2 regions of the Micrococcus sp. KRD012 genome follow, and region 1 is predicted to be linked to the other one. Evidence: riboswitches for the same ligand, from Rfam matches in the RefSeq annotation. Region 1 holds a riboswitch; the other holds the start of a gene.
The links. Region 1 has a riboswitch for S-adenosylmethionine ahead of J1M37_RS00140 (flavin reductase family protein). Riboswitches for the same ligand answer to the same signal wherever they lie in the genome.
Positions count from the first base shown of each region.

Region 2: it holds a riboswitch for S-adenosylmethionine, as region 1 does, so the genes downstream of both, J1M37_RS05245 (bifunctional o-acetylhomoserine/o-acetylserine sulfhydrylase) here and J1M37_RS00140 (flavin reductase family protein) in region 1, are expected to answer to the same signal.

Region 1 is NZ_JABFBB010000001.1:22,743-32,511, forward strand. It holds gene J1M37_RS00115 (bifunctional proline dehydrogenase/L-glutamate gamma-semialdehyde dehydrogenase) at 1-3,463, shown strand, start outside; gene J1M37_RS00120 (acyl-CoA thioesterase) at 3,483-4,064, shown strand; gene J1M37_RS00125 (FMN-binding glutamate synthase family protein) at 4,096-6,090, shown strand; gene J1M37_RS00130 (MFS transporter) at 6,207-7,427, shown strand; gene J1M37_RS00135 (cold-shock protein) at 7,638-7,841, opposite strand; gene J1M37_RS00140 (flavin reductase family protein) at 8,080-8,604, opposite strand; SAM riboswitch class IV at 8,678-8,797, opposite strand; gene J1M37_RS11360 (hypothetical protein) at 8,991-9,605, shown strand; gene J1M37_RS00150 (RNA-binding S4 domain-containing protein) at 9,653-9,769, opposite strand, start outside.
Region 2 is NZ_JABFBB010000008.1:5,965-15,733, forward strand. It holds partial or broken gene J1M37_RS05235 (CPBP family intramembrane glutamic endopeptidase) at 1-264, shown strand, start outside; gene J1M37_RS05240 (VOC family protein) at 283-936, opposite strand; SAM riboswitch class IV at 1,100-1,215, shown strand; gene J1M37_RS05245 (bifunctional o-acetylhomoserine/o-acetylserine sulfhydrylase) at 1,346-2,713, shown strand; gene metX (homoserine O-acetyltransferase MetX) at 2,710-3,840, shown strand; gene J1M37_RS05255 (SGNH/GDSL hydrolase family protein) at 3,916-4,809, opposite strand; gene J1M37_RS05260 (alpha/beta hydrolase) at 4,890-5,582, shown strand; gene J1M37_RS05265 (RNA-binding S4 domain-containing protein) at 5,635-5,877, opposite strand; gene J1M37_RS05270 (glycine--tRNA ligase) at 6,019-7,401, shown strand; gene J1M37_RS05275 (GNAT family N-acetyltransferase) at 7,398-8,534, shown strand; gene J1M37_RS05280 (cation transporter) at 8,531-9,166, shown strand; gene J1M37_RS11465 (hypothetical protein) at 9,174-9,728, opposite strand; gene J1M37_RS11470 (hypothetical protein) at 9,701-9,769, opposite strand, start outside.

The sequences.
Region 1 (9,769 bases):
CGCCCTGAAGGAGCCGGGCGGCCTCGACTTCATCGTGCGCTTCGTGGACCACGTGGTCCGCCCCGAGGACCCCGCGATCGCCGCCCGGGCGCTGCGGGAGCTCGCCGGCCGCGCCCCCGGCTTCCTGCCCCCGGCCCTGCGCGCCGTCCTCGGCGTCGGCGGCCGCGCCGCCCCGCTCGTGCCGCGCATCGCCGTCCCCACGGCCCGCCGCGTGCTGCGGCGCATGGTCTCCCACCTGATCGTCGACGCGCGGGACCGGCAGCTCGGCAAGGCCATCGCGGCCCTGCGCGACGAGCACACCCGGCTGAACATCAACCTGCTGGGCGAGGCGATCCTCGGCCAGGGCGAGGCGGACCGCCGACTCGAGGGCATCGCCGCGCTGATCCGCCGCGACGACGTCGACTACGTGTCCGTCAAGGTCTCCGCCGCCACCGCCCCGCACGCGCCCTACGCGTTCGACGAGGCCGTCGCGGACATCACCGAGCGGCTCACCCCGCTGTTCGAGCTCGCCCGGGACCGGGACACCTTCATCAACCTGGACATGGAGGAGTACCGCGACCTCGACCTCACGCTCAACGTGTTCACCGCCCTGCTCGAGCAGCCGGGCCTGCGCGACTACGAGGCCGGCATCGTGCTGCAGGCCTACCTGCCGGACGCGCTCGCGGCCATGGTGCGCCTGCAGGAGTGGGCCGCGCGCCGCGTCGCCGCCGGCGGCGCCCCGGTCAAGGTGCGCGTGGTCAAGGGCGCCAACCTGCCCATGGAGCGGATGCAGGCCTCCCTGACGGGCTGGCCGCTGGCCACGGTGGGCTCGAAGCAGGAGGCGGACACCAACTACAAGCGCGTGCTCAACTACGCGCTCACCCCGGAGCATCTGGCCCACGTGCGCATCGGCGTGGCCGGGCACAACCTCTTCGACGTGGCCCTGGCCCACCGGCTGATCGAGCGCCGCGGCCTCGACCCGGCCGCGGTGGAGTTCGAGATGCTCCTCGGCATGGCCACCGGCCAGGCCGCCGCCGTCCGGGCGGACGTCGGCGCCCTGCTGCTCTACACGCCCGTGGTGCGGCCCGAGGAGTTCGACGTGGCGATCTCCTACCTCGTGCGCCGCCTCGAGGAGGGCGCCTCCCCGGAGAACTTCATGTCCGCCGTGTTCGACCTGGACGCGGACGCGGACCTGTTCGCCCGCGAGGAGGAGCGCTTCCGCGCCTCGCTGCGCCACCTGGACGCGGCCGTGCCCCGTCCGAACCGCCTCCAGGACCGGTCCCGCGGGGAGGACGGGCCGACCCCCGCCCCCGTGGACGGCTTCGCCAACACCCCGGACACGGACCCCGCGCTGCCCGGCAACCGGGAGTGGGCCCGCCGGATCCTCGCGGCCGTCCCGGGCTCGGACCTCGGGACGGACACCGTCCGCGCCCACCGCGCCACCACGGCCGACGACGCCCGCGCCGCCATCGCCGCCACCGCCGACCCCGGCGCCCGCTGGGGCTCGCTCACCGGCCACGAGCGCGCCGACGCGCTGGACGCCGTCGGACGGGCCCTGCACGCCGGCCGGGCCCGCCTGCTGGAGGTGGCCGCCGCCGAGACCGGCAAGACCCTGGACCAGGGCGACCCCGAGGTCTCCGAGGCCGTGGACTTCGCGCACTACTACGCGCGCCTGGCCCGCGGCCTGGACGCGGTGGAGGGCGCTCGCGCCGTGCCCGTCCGCCTGACCCTGGTGATCCCGCCGTGGAACTTCCCCGTGGCCATCCCGGTCGGGGGCGTCCTCGCCGCGCTCGGGGCCGGCTCGCCCGTGGTGTTCAAGCCGGCCCCGCAGTCCGAGCGGACGGGCGCGGTCGCGTGGGAGCTGATCGTGGCCGGGCTGCGGGACTCGGGGCTGTTCGACGACCGCGGCCCGCTCGCCGGGCACGACCCCGCGGACCTCGTGCGCCTGGTGACGCTGGCGGACGAGGACGAGGCGGAGGTCGGCGCGGCGCTCGTGACCGACCCGGCCGTCGAGCGGCTCATCCTCACCGGCAGCTGGGACACCGCACGGCTGTTCAAGGGGATGCGCCCCGACCTGCACCTGCTCGCCGAGACCTCCGGCAAGAACGCCGTGATCGTGACCCCGTCCGCGGATCTGGACCTGGCCACGAAGGACGTGGTCCAGTCCGCGTTCGGTCACGCCGGCCAGAAGTGCTCGGCGTCCTCCCTCGTGGTGCTCGTCGGCTCCGTGGGCACCTCCGAGCGCTTCCACCGGCAGCTGCTGGACGCCGCCTCGTCCCTGCACGTGGCGCACCCCGCGGACCCGCGCGCCGAGATGGGCCCCGTGATCGAGGCCCCCGGCGAGAAGCTGCGCCGCGGGCTCACCGAGCTCGGCCCGGGGGAGCGGTGGGCCCTGCGCCCGCGGCAGCTGGACGAGACGGGTCGCCTGTGGAGCCCGGGCATCCGCTCCGGCGTACGACCCGGCGCCGACGCCCACCTCACCGAGTACTTCGGCCCCGTGCTGGCCGTGATGACGGCCGAGACGCTCGAGGAGGCCATCGGGATCGTGAACGCCGTGGACTACGGCCTCACCTCCGGGCTGCACTCGCTGGACCGGGAGGAGATCGACGTGTGGCTGCGCGGCGTGCGCGCCGGCAACCTCTACGTGAACCGCGGCATCACCGGGGCCATCGTGCGCCGCCAGCCCTTCGGCGGCTGGAAGCGTTCCGTCGTCGGCCCCACCACGAAGGCCGGCGGGCCGCACTACCTGCACGGCCTCGTGGACTGGGAGGACGCGCCCACGTGGGCCGGGGGAGAGGGGCGGCCCGGGTCCGAGGCCGACGGTGCGGGCGCGTCCTGGCTCGAGACCGCCCGCGCCCTCGACACCCACGCGTGGACCACCGTGTTCGGGGTGGCCACGGACGTCTCCGCGCTCGAGGCCGAGCGGAACGTGCTGCGTCACGTCCCCACCCCGGTCCTCGTGCGCCGGCACTCGGGGCCCGCCGACCACCTGCTGCGCATCGTCTCCGCCGGCCTGCGCGCCGGGGCGCCCATGACCGTGAGCCTGCGCCCGACCCCCACCGCGGAGGGGCCCGACGCGGACGGGCTCTCGGCCGAGGCCGTGCGCGGCCGGGTGGAGGAGCTGGTCCGGTCCGCCCGCACGGAGGGTGCCGGCACGGCCGCGCCGGTGGACGTCGTCGTCGAGGATGACGCCGCGTTCCACGACCGCGCCCGGCGGCTGGCCCTCATCCCGCCCGCGACGGAGGGCGGCGGCGACGCGCGGATCCGGCTCGTCGCCGACTGGACCGGCGACCGGGAGGCGGCCGAGGCGGCGCGGAGCGCGCTGCACGCGGCGCTCGGCGACACCCCCGACGTGGCGGTCTACGCTGGCCCCGTGGTGAGCGCCGGCGAGGTGGAGCTGCTGCCGTTCCTGCACGAACAGGCCGTGTCCGTGACCGCCCACCGGTTCGGCACGCCGGACCATCTGACCGAGGGGGTCCTGTGACCCCGAGGAGGAACCTCCGATGCATCTGATCCCCCGCACGATCTGGGTCGTCGCCCGCGCCCGCCGCCGCCCGCGCGCCGGACTCTGGGAGCCGACGACGCTGCCGATGCGCGCCCTGCCCACGGACGTGGACCTGGCCCTGCACGTCAACAACGGCCAGTACTTCGGGCTGTTCGACCTCGGCCGCTTCGACGCGATGGTCCGCACCGGCCTGTGGGACGAGATCCGCCGTCGCGGCTGGACGCCCGTGGTGCAGGCCGAGCAGATTGCGTTCCGCCGCTCGGTGACCCTGGGGCAGCGGTTCGACGTGGAGACGCGGATGATCGGCCTGGATGAGCGCGCGGTGTGGTTCGAGCAGCGCGTGGTGGTCGACGGCGACGTCGCGGTGCGCGCGTTCATCTGCACGCGCCTGCGCAAGAAGGACGGCCGCCCCGTGGAGAACGACGAGGTCCGGGCGATCGCGGCGGCGGCCGGCCACGACCTCGCGGGGGAGCCGACGCTGCCGGAGTGGCTGCACGAGTGGCGGCGCAGCGTGGCCCTGCCGTCGGCCCGGACGCCCCTGCCCCACACGTGGGACCTCGACACAGTGCGGCGAGGATGAACGTTCGAGTGATATAGGGCACGATGGTCGGGTGAACAACAGACTCCTGATCGTCGCGACCCTCTCGCTGGCCGCGCTCGTCGTCGTGCTGGTGGCCGCCATCGGCGGCGGCGCGTGGTGGGTGCTGGCGGTGCTCCTGGTGGCGCTGCTCGTGCTCGCCGTGTGGGACATGACCCAGAAGCGGCACGCGATCCTCCGCAACTACCCCGTGCTCGGCCACATGCGGTACCTGCTGGAGTCGATCCGCCCCGAGATCCAGCAGTACTTCATCGAGCGCAACTTCGACGGCAAGCCGTTCGACCGGGACACCCGCTCGATCGTCTACGCCCGTGCGAAGGGACTGGACAGCCACAAGGCGTTCGGCACCGAGCGGGACACCTCGGAGATCGGCTACGAGTTCCTGTTGCACTCCACCGCCCCGGTCAACCCGCCGGAGGAGCCCCCCACGGTGCGGATCGGCGGCCCGGACTGCCGCCAGCCCGTGGACATCTCGCTGATGAACATCTCGTCCATGTCCTTCGGCTCCCTCTCCGCCAACGCCGTGGTCGCCATGAACAAGGGCGCCGGCCTGGGGGGGTTCATCCACGAGACCGGCGAGGGCGGCCTCACCAAGTACCACCGCGGCAACGGCGCGGACCTGTTCTGGGAGATCGGCTCCGGCTACTTCGGCTGCCGCAACGAGGACGGCACCTTCAGCCCGGAGAAGTTCGCCGAGAAGGCGGTGCTGCCCGAGGTCAAGGGCATCACCATCAAGATCTCCCAGGGCGCGAAGCCCGGCCTGGGCGGCATGCTGCCCAAGGAGAAGATCTCCCCCGAGATCGCCGAGGCCCGCGAGATCCCGATGGACAAGGACTGCCTGTCCCCGGCGTCCCACTCCGCGTTCCGCACCCCGCGCGAGATGGTCAAGTTCATCGAGCAGCTCCGTGAGCTCTCGGACGGCAAGCCGATCGGCATCAAGTTCTGCGTGGGCTCCCGCGTGGACGTGCTGGCCATGACCAAGGCCATCTGGGAGGAGCGGATCGCCCCCGACTTCATCATCGTGGACGGCTCCGAGGGCGGCACCGGCGCCGCCCCGCTCGAGTACTCGGACCGCGTGGGCACCCCGCTGACCGAGGGCCTCATGCTCGTGCACAACGCGCTCGTGGGCACCGGCCTGCGCCACATGATCAAGCTCGGCGCGGCCGGCAAGGTCGCCACCGGTTCGGACATCGTCAGGCGTCTGATCCAGGGCGCGGACTTCACCATGTCCGCCCGCGCGATGATGATGGCCACCGGGTGCATCCAGGCGCAGAAGTGCCACACGAACGAGTGCCCCGTGGGGGTGGCCACGCAGGACCCGCGTCTGATGCGCGCCCTCGACGTGGAGGACAAGGGCAACCGCGTCTTCAACTACCACCGCCTGACCGTGCGCGAGGCCGTGCAGATCATGGCGTCCATGGGTCTGACGCATCCGTCCCAGCTGAACACCCGCATGCTGCGCCGACGCGTGGACCACCTGAGCACCCGCTCGTACGCGTCCATCTACCACTGGCTGCGCACGGACGAGCTGCTCAACGACCCGCCTGCCGGCTGGGCCATGGACTGGGAGGAGGCGGACGCGGACCACTTCGGCGAGCACGCCCGCGTGGACTACCTCACCGAGCGCGACCCCGAGTGGCGCTCCGAGCTGCTGATCCCGGGCCGCGAGGCGGGCGGCGCCCCCGTGCAGGGCTCCCCCATCTCCGGGACGGGCTCCACGCTGGTCGACGCCCGGCAGACCGAGTCCGTGCCGCTGACGACGTCGCCGATGCCGCGCGTCAGCTCGTTGGGTGAGGGTGAGTCGCTGTCCCCGCACGGCGGCCGTCGTCGGGCCCCGCAGGATCCGGCACCCGCCGCCACCGCCGGCGAGACGCCCACCGACGAGAACGAGGGCCTGCCGGCGGAGGCCGGCGAGCGGCCCGAGCGCCAGGACGGCGAGGAGGTCACCCAGCGGGGGACCACCGGCCGCGTCGAGGGCGAGCACCGCGGCGAGGGCCGCGTCGGCTGACCTGTCCCCGCAGTCACCCCCGCTTTCGAGGCGGGAAATCCACCTCACACGACGCCCCCGGGCGCCCATGAGATAGATTTCCCGCCTCGTCGCGTGAGGGGTCGTAGCCTGGGGCCGTGACCCTGCCCGCCCCCGCCGCTCGCCGCCCCTCCGCGGCCCTGCTGTGGGTGCTGCTGGCGGCGATGGGCGCCGGGCCCCTGTTCAACTACGGCGTCTCCGCCTCCTCCACGGTCGTGATGGAGCGGCTCGACGTCACCTCGGGCCAGCTCGGCACCGTGATGACGGTCGTGTTCGCGGCGGCCGCCGTCACCTCGCTCGGCCTCGGCCGGGCCGCCGACCGCCTGTCCGCCCGCGCACAGCTGAGCATCATCTTCGGCGGCACCGCCGCGGCGCTCGTGCTCGGCGCCGTCGCCCCGTCCCTGCCCGTGCTGTACGCGGCGGCCGCCGTGGCGGGCGTCACGCAAGCCATCTCCAACCCCACCACGAACCGGATCATCCGCACCGTGGTGCCGCCGGAGAGGCGCATCGGGTGGGTCGGGGTGAAGCAGTCCGGCGTGCAGGCGGCCCAGCTGGTCGGCGGCCTGTTCTTCCCGGCCGCGTCCCTCGCCCTCGGCTGGACGGGCGCCGCGCTGGGGGCCGCGGTGCTCATCGGGGCGCTCTGGGTGCTCGCCCTGGTCGCCGCCCCGCCGCTGCCCGGGGCGCCGCCGCCGGCCACCGGCCCCGTCGGCGGGCGACGACGGCGGGACACCTCGCCCCTGCCGGCCACGGTCTGGTTCTTCGCGGCGATCGCGTTCCTCACCGGCCTGGGCATGCAGGCCACGAACACCTACCTGCCGCTTTTCGCGGTCGAGACGCTGGGAATGACGCTCGTGGCCGGCGGCGCCGCGGCGGCCGTGTCCGGGGTGGTGGGGGTGCTCTCCCGGATCGGGTGGAGCCGGCGGATGAGCTCCGGAGACCGGCCCACCACCCTGCTGGCCGTGATCTGCCTGGGTGCGGTGGCCGGCGTCGCGGTGTTCCTCGCCGCGGACCTGCTGGACCTGCCGGCCCTGCTGTGGGTGGGCGCCGCGGTGCACGGCCTGACGGTGCTGGGCGCCAACGTGGTGATCAACGCGGGCCTGTTGAGCGAGGTGCCGGCCGAGCGGCTGGGCCGTGCGACCGGGGCGAACTCGATGGGCATGTACGCCGGCTTCGCCCTGGGCCCGCTGCTGATGGGCCTGCTGCGCGACGTCACGGGCGACTACCGGGCCGGCTTCGCGGTCGTCGCGGCCGGGTATCTGCTGGCCCTGGGCGTGGTGCTGCTGCTGCGTCGCCACGTGGGTCGGCGGGGCGCGGCCTGACGCGCAGGGCCAGGACGAGGCCCACCCCGGAGGACCGCGCCTCAGCGACATCACCGCAGTGCAGCCCTGCGGTGATGTCGCAGCGCCGCGGTCGAACGGGCGTACGGCGGAGTGCGGCGCAGTGCGCGGCGGGGCGTGGACGCCTGACACACGACGACGCCCCCGGTCCGTGCGGACCGGGGGCGTCGGAAGCCGTGCGTCAGGCGAAGATCAGAGCTTCGTCACGTTGGCGGCCTGGAGGCCCTTGGGGCCGTCCTGGGTCTCGAACTCGACGCGGTCGTTCTCCTGGAGCTCCTTGAAGCCCCCGCCCTGGATGGCGGAGAAGTGCACGAACACGTCCGCGGAGTTGTCCTCGGGGGCGATGAAGCCGTAGCCCTTCTCAGCGTTGAACCACTTGACAGTACCGACAGCCATGATGGTGTCCTTTCGATGTGCCCCCGCGGTGCGGTGGCGGTGTTGGACCGCGGCCCGGATGTGGGACGCGGGTGAAGCGGCGAGACTGAACCGCTTGCCCAACACTCATCGACGCCGGCGATGCCGGGCTGACGAGCAGTGAAGATGGCGGGATACAGCTTGATCAACTTCAGGCTCCATCATTGCACGGATCTCGCCGACCGGGAACCAGGGGCCCGATTGTTCACCTGGAGTTCGCTCAGAGCGCGCGCAGGCCGTGGAAGAGATTGCGGTGCAGGGCGGCCGGGGGAGCGGCGTCCGTGTGATCCGCCAAGGCCGTCACCTCCAGCAGCACCACCGTGTGGTCGCCCGCCGGGACCTCGGCGTGCACCCGCGTCTCGAGCCAGAGCGAGGAGCCCCCGATCAGCAGGGCGTCGTGCGGGCTGCGGTGCACGTCGAGACCGGCGAAGCGGTCGCCCTCGCGGGAGGCCAGCTGGCGGCACAGCGGCGTCTGGTCCGCCGCGAGCAGGGAGACGCCGATCGCCCCGGCCCGGCGCAGGCGCGGCCAGGTGCGGGAGCTGTTCTGCGCGGAGAAGGACACGAGGGCCGGCTCCCAGGAGATGCCCACGCCGAAGGAGGAGGAGACCATCACCTCGGGGACGCCGTCGGCGAGGCCTGCCAGCGCGACGACCCCGGTGGGGAAGGCCGAGAGGCCGGAACGGAGGTTGCCGAGGGACAGGTCGGTGTCCCACGCGGCGGTGTGGGGTTCGTGGGTCAGGGTCATGGCGCGCGTCCTCTTCCGATGACTGACGCGGCTCCGCAGACGGCGGGAACGCGGATCGCCCGGATCCGCGGAGGCGCGGTACTTGCCCGCCGGGGTGTCCGAGGGGCCGAATCATCACCTGGAGCACCCCACTACTGCGTGAGAGGGTTGCCGTCCCGCCGGCCAGGGCCGTGAATGACGGGAACTCGTGATTCTGGGGCCAGCCTACGGAGGGGTCCGTGGGGTGGTCAAAGCGCGGCGGTCGCGCGGCGTCATCCGAGCTGCCCGATGTGATGCTTGACACACCGCGCATCGCCGGCCAGGATCAAGCCACTCGAGAGGGGGGAGCTCGAGACCGCGGCCTCCGGCCCCGCAGTCGGTTCTCCGAGAGGGACCGGATCATGCGGATGGACATCGAGAAGAAGCTCGCGGCATTGTCGACCGCCGTGGTCGTCGCGGCTCTCCTCGGTACCGCCATTTCGGGATGCTCCGCTTCCCAGGGCAGCGTCTCCTCCACCGCGAATGCTTCCACCGCTGCGGCGTCCTCCGTCACCCCGACGTCAGCGGCCCCCTCGGCAACCGGGTCGGCCTCCGCCACCGGTTCGTCCGCGTCGTCGCCCGCCGGTGAAGAAGCACTCCCCGCCGCGCTGTTCGAGGAGGACGGGATGACGTTGGTCGAGTACACGCGCCGGCATCCGGATGCGGACCATCTCGACCCGGAGAAGGAGTCCGTCCTGGAGGAGGCGGTCGGGACGGGCACACAGCAGATCACCGTGGACGCTCAACAGGGTGCGGTCCTTCGGGTCATCGTGTTGTGTCCTTCGGATGCCACCGGTGAGACGGAGATCCTGACCTCACGGGGTGGCGGGGGAACGAAGACCTGGATGGCCGGATCGGAGGCGCTGTGCGGCGGCTGGTCGGCGGCGACTCCCCCCGTGGATGAGGCGGGGCCGATGACGTTCACCGTCACGGTGGACAATGACAAGCCGTTCCGGATGGTGCTGACCGCACCCTCCGCATGAGGCCGCCATCACGACGGCGGATGACGGCGCGGGGAGGACTGAGACGCTCAGCGTCGGTCGCGGCCGCGCAGCGCGTCCAGCTGCCGGCGGTCCCGCTTGGTGGGCCGGCCCGCGCCGCGCTCGCGGTACGGCACCGCGAGCAGCTCACGCGGCACGGGCGGCGG
Region 2 (9,769 bases), on a different contig from region 1:
CCGTCGTCGTGGGTGAGCGCCGAGGGGCTGTACCTGCCGCCCCGCGCGGCCGTCGTGATGCTCGCCCTCGCGCTGCTGCGCGGGGCGTACCACCTGTACCAGGGGATCGGGCCGGGCGTGGGCAACGCCCTGATGGGCGCGGTGTTCGCGCTCGTGTTCCTGCGGGTGCGCCGGGTGATGCCGCTGGTCATCGCGCACGCGCTGCTGGACGCCGTCGGGTTCGTCGGCTACCCGCTGCTGGCGCGGGCGGGGCTGCTCGGCTGAGCGGCCCCGCGTCCGCGCTCAGAGCGTGATCTCACCCTTCGGGGTGCGGAAGGTGACCGAGACGATGCCCGGGGTGCCGGAGGGCGCGACGTACTCGATGTTCACGTCCTGGACCTGGCCGTCCTCGTCCTCGCCGCCCAGCCACTCGGCGAGGCGCTCGGGGGAGCCGGCGATGTTCAGGTGCTCGATGGTGGCCTGCGGCTCGGCCGCCTGCGAGGGGTGCATGTCCTCCTGACCGTCGGCCCAGCGCAGGATGTACGGCAGCTGCGGGTCCGCGAGGGTGCCCTTGATGCCGATCTGCCGCCAGGACAGCTCGCGGCCGTCCGGGAAGCGACGGTTGCCGGGGACGGCCTCGCGGCCGAGGCGGCGCTCGAACCGGCCGATGTCCGGGGTGGCCACGGCCCAGCTCATCCAGCCGCCGCCCTGCTCGGTGCGGGCGCGCACGAGCTGGCCGAACGGTGCGCTGAGGGAGGCCGGGTGGTCCAGGGCCTCGACGACCTCCAGATACTGCCCCTCCGTCATGGGGAAGAGCGCGTTCTGGGTGCCGAAACGTGGGTGGACACCGCCCTTGATCCGCTCGATGCCCAGCGTCTCGGCGATGCGGGCGACCGTGGCGTCCAGGCCCTCGGGGCCGGCGGCGTAGGACACGTGGTCCATGCGACAGGTGTGCACTGCGCTGTTCCTCTCCGTTCCCGGGCTGCCCCGGGGATTGACCTGGTGCGAGTCGGGGGGCGTCGAGCCCTTGACGGGTCGAGCGCCCCCGTGCGGAGAGCGTATCCGCGTGTGACACGCGTGACGAAATCGTGGCGGGGCGGCGGGCTACACTCGGAGGCACGGTCACGAGAGTCAGCAACAGGCCCCGGCATGCTGACCGGCAACCCTCCTTCCGCGGTGGGGTGCCCCGGGTGACGACCAGGCCGGCCCCACAACGGACGCCGGCAAGCGCGGGCCGATCCCACGGCCCCTCTCGACGGCGCCGGGTCATCTCCGGCACCTCGACGACGTCGGTCCCCGGAGCGGCACGTCGGCCGGCGGGCGGGGCGGCCGGGTCCGGCCCCTGAACCCCTCAGGAGGGTCTGCCATGACCGACCAGCCCACCCCGACCCCCGACGCCTGGGGCTTCTCCACCGCGCAGGTCCACGCGGGCGTCGCCGTCGGCCAGCACGCCTTCGGTGCGACCGCCCTGCCGATCTTCCAGACCACCTCGTACGACTTCCCGTCCGCCCAGGTGGCCGCGGACCGGTTCGCGCTCAAGGACCTCGACCCGCTCTACACCCGCATCGGCAACCCGACGCAGGGCCCGGTGGAGGAGAAGATCGCCGCGCTCGAGGGCGGTGTGGGCGCGCTGCTGCTGGCCTCCGGTCAGGCGGCGACGACGCTCGCGATCCTCAACCTCGCCGGCGCCGGCGACCACGTGGTCGCCTCGGCCAGCCTCTACGGCGGCACGCAGAACCTGTTCAAGCACACCCTCGCCAAGGTCGGCGTCGAGACGACGTTCGTGACCGACCCGGACGACCTCGAGTCCTGGCGCGCCGCCGTCCGGCCGAACACCAAGGCGTTCTTCGGCGAGACCCTCGGCAACCCGCGCGGGGACGTCCTGGACGTGCGCGCCGTCGCCGACGCAGCCCACGAGGCCGGCGTGCCGCTGATCGTGGACAACACGCTGGCCACCCCGTACCTGCTGCGGCCCATCGAGCACGGCGCCGACGTCGTCACCCACTCCGCCACGAAGTACCTCGGCGGGCACGCCGCGGCCATCGCGGGCGTGATCGTCGACGCCGGCACGTTCGACTACGCGCAGCACGCCGAGCGGTACCCCGGCTTCAACGAGCCGGACGAGTCGTACCACGGCCTCGTCTACGCGCGGGACCTCGGGGTGGGCTCGCCGCTCGGCGCCAACCTGGCCTTCATCCTCAAGGCGCGCGTGCAACTGCTGCGCGACTACGGCTCGGCCATCTCCCCGTTCAACGCGTTCCTGGTGAACCTCGGCCTGGAGACCCTGTCCCTGCGCATGGAGCGGCAGGTGGCCAACGCGGCCGCCGTCGCGCGCTGGCTCGAGGGCCGCGACGACGTCGAGCACGTGGTCTACGCCGGCCTGGAGTCCAGCCCGTGGCACGAGCGCGCCCAGCGCTACCTGCCGAAGGGCGCGGGCGCGTTCGTCTCCTTCGAGATCGCGGGCGGCCGCGAGGCCGGGGCCGCGTTCGTGGACGGGCTCACCCTGCACCACCACGTGGCCAACATCGGCGACGTCCGCTCGCTCGTGGTGCACCCGGCCTCGACCACCCACTCCCAGCTCACCGACGACGAGCAGCGCGCCGCCGGCGTCACCCCCGGCCTGGTGCGGCTCTCGCTCGGCGTGGAGGACATCGAGGACATCCTCGCCGACCTCGAGCGCGGCTTCGCGGCCGCCGCTCGCCGCGGCGACGACGACGCGGGGGAGCGGGCATGACCGCCGTTGCCACGCGTCCGTCGCGCACCGCGCTGCCCCGCGGCGGCCGCCACCGTCTGCGGGTCGGCGAGCTGCGCACCGAGACCGGCGGGCTGCTGCCCGACGTCGAGCTGACCTACGAGACCTGGGGCACCCTCGCCGCCGACGGCTCCAACGCCGTGCTCGTGCTGCACGCCCTCACCGGCGACGCGCACGTGGCCGCGCACGAGGAGGACCCGACGCCGGGCTGGTGGGACGCCCTCGTCGGCCCGGGCCGCGCCGTGGACACGGACCGGTGGTTCGTGGTCGCCCCCGCCATGATCGGCGGCTGCCACGGCTCCACCGGGCCCTCGACGCCGGCCCCCGACGGGCGGCCCTGGGGCTCCCGGTTCCCGTTCCTCACGCTGCGGGACGCGGTCGAGGCCGAGCGGCGCCTGGCCGACCACCTCGGGATCGGCGCCTGGCGTGCCGTGATCGGCGGATCGATGGGCGGGGCCCGCGCCCTCGAGTGGGCCGCGACCCACCCCGCGCGCGTCGCCGGGGTGGGCGTGCTGGCCGCCACCGCGGCCTCCTCCGCCGACCAGATCGCGTGGGGGCAGGCGCAGACCGCGGCCATCCGCCTCGACCCGGACTTCCAGGGCGGCGACTACTACCCCGGCCCCGGCCCCGTGGCCGGCCTGGGCATCGCCCGGCGCATCGCCCACACCACCTACCGCACGGCCGGCGAGCTCGGCCAGCGGTTCGGCCGGGAACCGCAGGGCGTCGAGGACCCGTTCGGCGCCGTCGTCGGGGTGCCCGGCGGGCGCGGGCGCTATGCCGTGGAGTCCTACCTGGACCACCAGGCGGCCAAGCTCGCCGACCGGTTCGACGCGAACTCCTACCTCGTGGTCACCGAGGCCCTCATGGGCCACGACGTCGGGCGCGGGCGCGGCGGCGTGGCGGCGGCGCTCGCGGACTACCGGGGCCGGGCGTTCGTGGCCGCCGTCGACTCGGACCGGCTCTACCTGCCGGCCGAGTCCGAGGCGCTCGCGGCGGCGCTGCCCGCGCGGCCGCCGGTGCACACGATCGCCTCGCCCATCGGCCACGACGGGTTCCTCACCGAATACGGCCAGGTGGCCGACACGCTGAAGCGCACCCTCGCCCTCTGAACTTTCGTTCGGGAAACGGCGGCGTGTCGCGGCACTGTCGTTCGGGAAACGGCCACCGGTCCCCGCCGGCCGGGCTCAGGGCTCGACGATGTCCAGCGGCTCGGTGTGGTCCGAGCCCTGCGGCATCGGCGCGCCGAAGAGCGGCTCGGGGACGGGGCGCTTGGCCGTGACGCCGTCGCCGGAGGAGACGCCGCGGAGGCGGCGGACCACCCACGGCGCCAGGTGCGTGCGCACCCATGCGGCGTCCGACGCGCGGGCCGCGCGCCACGTGCGCGGCGCCGGCGGGGAGAGGCGCAGGTGCTCGAGGCCGTGCTCCACGCCGAGGGTGTCCAGCACCATCGCGGCGATCGTGTGGTGGCCGAGCGCAGAGAAGTGCAGGCGGTCCTCGGCCCACATCTCCCGCCGGGCGAGGTCCTTGAGCGACCACATGTCCGGCACCAGCGCGTCGTGCCGCAGCGCGATGGTGCGCACGTTCTCGTTGTAGATCGCCACGGTGCCGCGGATGCGGCCGATGACGGGCGTGCCCTTCACGTCGGTCGCGTTGAACAGCAGCACGGTGGCGCCGTCGGAGGCCAGACGCTCGACGACGGCGTCCAACCGGACCGCGATCTCGTCCGGGTCCGCGCCGCGCAGGATGTCGTTGCCGCCCGCGCAGACGCTGATGAGGTCCGGCCGCAGGGCGAGCGCCGGCTCCACCTGGTCCTCGGCGATCTGGTCCAGCAGCTTCCCGCGGACCGCCAGGTTGGCGTAGGCCAGGTCCTCGCCGGGCGGCGTCAGGCGGGAGAGCTCCTCGGCCAGGCGGTCGGCCCAGCCGCGGTGGTAGCCGGGACGGTCCGGGTCCGGGTCGCCGATGCCCTCGGAGAACGAGTCCCCGATGGCGACGTAGCGGCGCCACGGATGGGCGGCGGGGTCGTCGACCGGGGTCGCGTCGGAGGCGTGCGGAGGCTGGGAGGAGGATGGGTTACCCACGGGTAGGATTCTGCCCACGTCGCGCGGGAGGGGTCAACCTCCGGGAGGGGCCGACCGTGCCGCTCGCTAGGCTGGCGGACGTGAACGCGAACCCCACCCCCGCCGTCGAGCCCGTCGTCCGCTGGTCCCGCCCCGAGGGCGAGCGCACCGAGGACCTGCTGATCGTCCTGCACGGCTACGGCGCGAACGAGGACGACCTGTTCGGCCTCGTCCCGCACCTGCCCGAGCACGTCACGGTGGCCGCCGTCCGCGCGCCCCTGCCCCTGCAGCCGGGCTCCCACGCCTGGTTCCCGCTCTCCCAGGACCCCGTCACGGGCGAGCTGGGCTCCACCGCCGAGCCGGTCCGCGAGGCCGTCGAGGCCCTGCACGCCTGGGTGCAGGCGGTGCGCGGGGACTTCCGCACCGTCTCCCTGCTCGGCTTCTCGCAGGGCATGGCGATGGCCACGTCGCTGCTGCGCCTGGACCCGGAGGCCTACGCGTGCACCGTGGCGCTGTCCGGCTTCGTGGTGGACCCGGAGCTCACCGAGCCGCGGCTGCGCGAGCTGTTCACCCGCGACGACGACGTCGCCCGCGTCCGACCGAAGGTCTTCTGGGGCCGCGGCCAGGAGGACCCGATCATCTCCGAGCCCCGGGTCGAGGAGACCCATGCCTGGCTGAACGCCCACGTGGACCTCATGAAGATCGTCTACGCCGGGCTCGGCCACGCGATCAACGAGCAGGAGCTGGGCCACGTGAAGGAGTACCTCGCCCACATGGTGCCGCCCCGCGGCTGACGCACCGGACACGCTCGACGACGGCGCCGCGGCCGCCCGACGGGGCGTCGGCTCAGGCCTGCCCGGCCTGGACGACGAACGCCTCGCCGGCGAACTCGACGACGTCCCCGTCGTGCAGCTGGGCGCCGCGGCGCGTCTCCACCGCGCCGTTGACGGTGACGAGCCCGTCGGTGACGACGTCGCGGGCCATGGCCCCGTCCTCCACGAGGGAGGCGAGCTTGAGCGCCTGGCCGAGGCGGATGGACTCGTCACGGATGGGCAGGGGCTGGGCGTCGGGTGCGTTCGTCTCGGTCATGGTGTCCATCATGGCCGGTAGGCTGGACGGGATCGACCGGCGCGCCGCGCCGGAACGGGCCCGCCGCCTCGAAGGCGGCCGGGCGCCGTCGTCGTCGTGATCCCCTCCCGCCCCGCCGATGAGTACGGAAGTGATGCCCCCATGGCTGCCAAGTCCCCGCTGGACAACGTCATCAACCTCGCCAAGCGCCGAGGCTTCGTGTTCCAGGCCGGTGAGATCTACGGCGGTTCGCGCTCCGCGTGGGACTACGGGCCCCTGGGTGTGGAGCTGAAGGAGAACATCAAGGCGGAATGGTGGAAGACCTTCGTGCGCTCCCGCGAGGACATGGTGGGCCTGGACTCCTCCATCATCCTGCCGCGCGCGGTGTGGGAGGCCTCCGGCCACGTCGAGACCTTCACCGACCCGCTCGTGGAGTGCACCCAGTGCCACAGGCGCCACCGCCAGGACCACCTGCTCGAGGCGTTCGAGGCCAAGAAGGGCCGGCCGGCCGAGGGCATGGCCGAGATCGTGTGCCCGGACTGCGGCACCCAGGGCGCCTGGACCGAGCCGCAGCTGTTCTCGGGCCTGGTCAAGACCTACCTCGGCCCCGTGGACAACGAGGAGGGCCTGCACTACATGCGCCCGGAGACGGCGCAGGGCATCTTCGTGAACTTCCTCAACGTGCTGGGCGCGGCCCGGAAGAAGCCGCCGTTCGGCATCGGCCAGATCGGCAAGGCGTTCCGCAACGAGATCACCCCGGGCAACTTCATCTTCCGCACCCGTGAGTTCGAGCAGATGGAGATCGAGTACTTCGTGCCGCCGGCCGAGGCGGGCCAGCACTTCGACCGCTGGGTCGAGGACTGCTGGGACTGGTTCATCGACCTCGGCATCGACCCCGCGCACCTGCGCAAGTTCGACGTCCCCGCGGACGAGCGGGCGCACTACTCGGACGCCACGATCGACCTCGAGTACGACTTCGGCTTCACCGGCGGCGACGGCTGGGGCGAGCTGATGGGCATCGCGAACCGCACCGACTACGACCTGGGCCGGCACACCGAGCACTCGGGCACCAAGATGCAGTACTTCGACCAGGCCAACAACGAGCACTACACCCCGTACGTGATCGAGCCGTCCTTCGGCCTGACCCGCGCCATGATGGCGTTCCTCGTGGACGCCTATGCCGAGGACGAGGCCCCGAACGCCAAGGGCGGGGTGGACGTGCGCACCGTGCTCAAGCTGGACCCGCGCCTGGCCCCGGTCAAGGCCGCCGTGCTCCCGCTGTCCAAGAAGCCCGAGCTGCAGCCGGCCACCCAGTCCCTCGCCGCGGAGCTGCGCGGCCTGTGGAACATCGAGACGGACGACTCCGGCGCGATCGGCCGTCGCTACCGCCGCCAGGACGAGATCGGCACCCCGTTCTGCATCACCGTGGACTTCGACACCCTCGAGGACCAGGCCGTGACCATCCGCGAGCGGGACACCATGGCCCAGGAGCGCGTGGCGCTGTCCCAGGTGAAGTCCTACCTGCTGGAGCGCCTGGTCAAGTGAGCGGGGACGTGACGGGAGCGGCCGGGGCCGCGGGGCATGACGACGGCGGCGCGCTGTTCGACTCCGCCGCGGTCGCCGACGGGGAGATCGTGCTGCGTCCCTGGCGGCCCGGGGACGACCTGGCCCTGCTCGAGGTGTGGGGCGACCCGGCCAACGCGCAGCAGCACCAGGACCGGGCGATGCTCGCCGAGGACGCGGAACGGCCCTGGCGCCGCGCGCTCGTGGCCGAGGACGCCGGCGTGCCGGTGGCGGCCGGCGTCGTCTACGCCTCGTCCGTGCACCCGCGGCGGCTGTGGCTGTACGTCGAGACCGCGGCCGCCGAGCGGCGCCGGGGCATCGGCCGGGCGCTCGTGGCGGCCCTGCGCGGGCTCGCCGCGGAGGCGCACGCCGCCGGCGCCATCCCGACGACCGCGCTGAAGGCCCGATTCGCCAAGGACGCCCTGGTGCCCGGCGTGGCCTGCGCCGACCCGCAGACCGAGGCCGACGGTGCGACGGGCCGCCCGCCCGTGGACACGGACGCCGTGCGGTCCCAGACCGCCGCACTGGCCGCCGGCACCGAGGCGTTCCTCGTGGCCCAGGGCTTCACCCCCGTGCAGCGCTCCCGCCGCGTCGCGATCGCCCCGGGGGCCATCGGCCTGCCGGATGTGCGCGGGGAGGAGCACCCGGACGGCGTGGTCCTCGAGGAGGCCTCGACCGGCTCCGTCGAGCTGACGCAGGCGGTCGCCGCGTTCTATGACGCCGTGCACGCGTGGGACCCGTCGACCCTGAGCGTCGGGGCCGCCCAGCAGCTGCTGCTGGGCCCGGCCACCGGGGCCGCGGGCGCCGTCGTGCTCCGCGACGCGCCGAAGGCCGAGGGCGGGCGCATCCGCGCGTTCGCGGTGTCCTACACCCCGGAGCGCCAGGACGCGCCGGCCGACGTGCTCGTGGGCTGGGATCCGGAGCTGGGGGAGGAGGACGCGCTGCAGGCCGTGGCCGACCTGCTCGCCCTGCTCGTGGCCCAGTACCCCGTGCAGATCGAGGTGGACGAGGCGATGGCCCCGCTGGAGCGGATCGTGGACGGGCTCATCGGCGGCAACGCGGCGCGGACGCTGGTGGACACGTACGTGTTCGTGGACGACGCGCCGGGCGCGTGAACCGGGCGGCCGTAGCGGACCGCCGGCGCACCCGCACCCTGCGGGGCACCGTCCTGGCGGTGGCCCTGCTCAACGGCGCCTACCTGGTGGTCGAGATCATCCTGGCGGTGGGGATCGGCTCGGTGGCCCTCGTGGCGGACTCCGTCGACTTCTTCGAGGACTTCGCCGTCAACCTGCTGATCTTCGTGGCGCTGGGGTGGACGGCGGCCCGGCAGGCGGTCATCGGCAAGGTCATGGCCGGGATCATCGTGCTCCCGGCCGTGGCGGCGCTCGTCATGGCGGCCACGAAGGTCGGCGACCCCGAGCCGCCCGCCGCGGGCGTGCTGCTGGGGGCGGCCGTCGGCTCGATCCTCGTGAACCTCGTGTGCGTGGCCCTGCTGGCCCGCGTCCGCACCGACGGCGGCTCCCTCACCCGGGCGGCGTGGCTCGCGGCGCGCAACGACCTCGTGGCCGGTGCCGTGCTGATCGCCCTGTCCGGGATCACGGTGCTGACGGCGTCGGGCTGGGCGGACATCATCGTGGGCGTGCTGCTGGTGCTGCTCAACGGCTCCGCCGCCAAGGAGATCTGGGAGGCCGCGACCGAGGAGCACCTGGCGGCCCAGGCCCTCGCCGGCGAGGTCGACGACGACTGAGCGGTTCCTACGGGGCGGCGGGCAGCCGGGCGGCGAGCACCGCCCCGACGGCGGCCAGGCCCAGGAACACCGTCAGCGCCGGTGCAAGACCGACGGCGCCGGCCAGCGCCCCGACCGCCGGGCTGAGCCCAACCCCGGCCAGCCGCATGCACCAGCTCGTCACCGCCAGCCCGGTCTGCGGCCGGAGCCCGGGCGCCTCGTCGCCGAGCGCATAGGCCACGGGCACCACCACGGCGCAGCCGAGCCCCGCCAGGGCCAGCCCCGCGAACGCGGCAGGCACGGCCACCGGCTCGGGCAGCGGCGCCAGGGCCAGCCCCAGCCCCACGACGACGGCGCCCAGCCCCGCCGTCAGCGCCCCGCGGCGTCCCAGGGCGGTGAGGGTTCGGTCGCCCGCGAGGCGTCCGACGAACTGCGCGCCCAGCAGCGTCGACGCGCCGAGCACCGCCGCGGCCGGATCCAGGCCGCGCTCCGTGATCAGGAACAGGGTGGCCCACGCGTTGCCGAACTCCTCCACGCCGAACCCGGCCATCGCGATCACCACGGCGGGGACGAGCACGGCCACGGCGGCGCGGCGGGGGAGGGCGCCGTGGCCGTGCTCGTCCC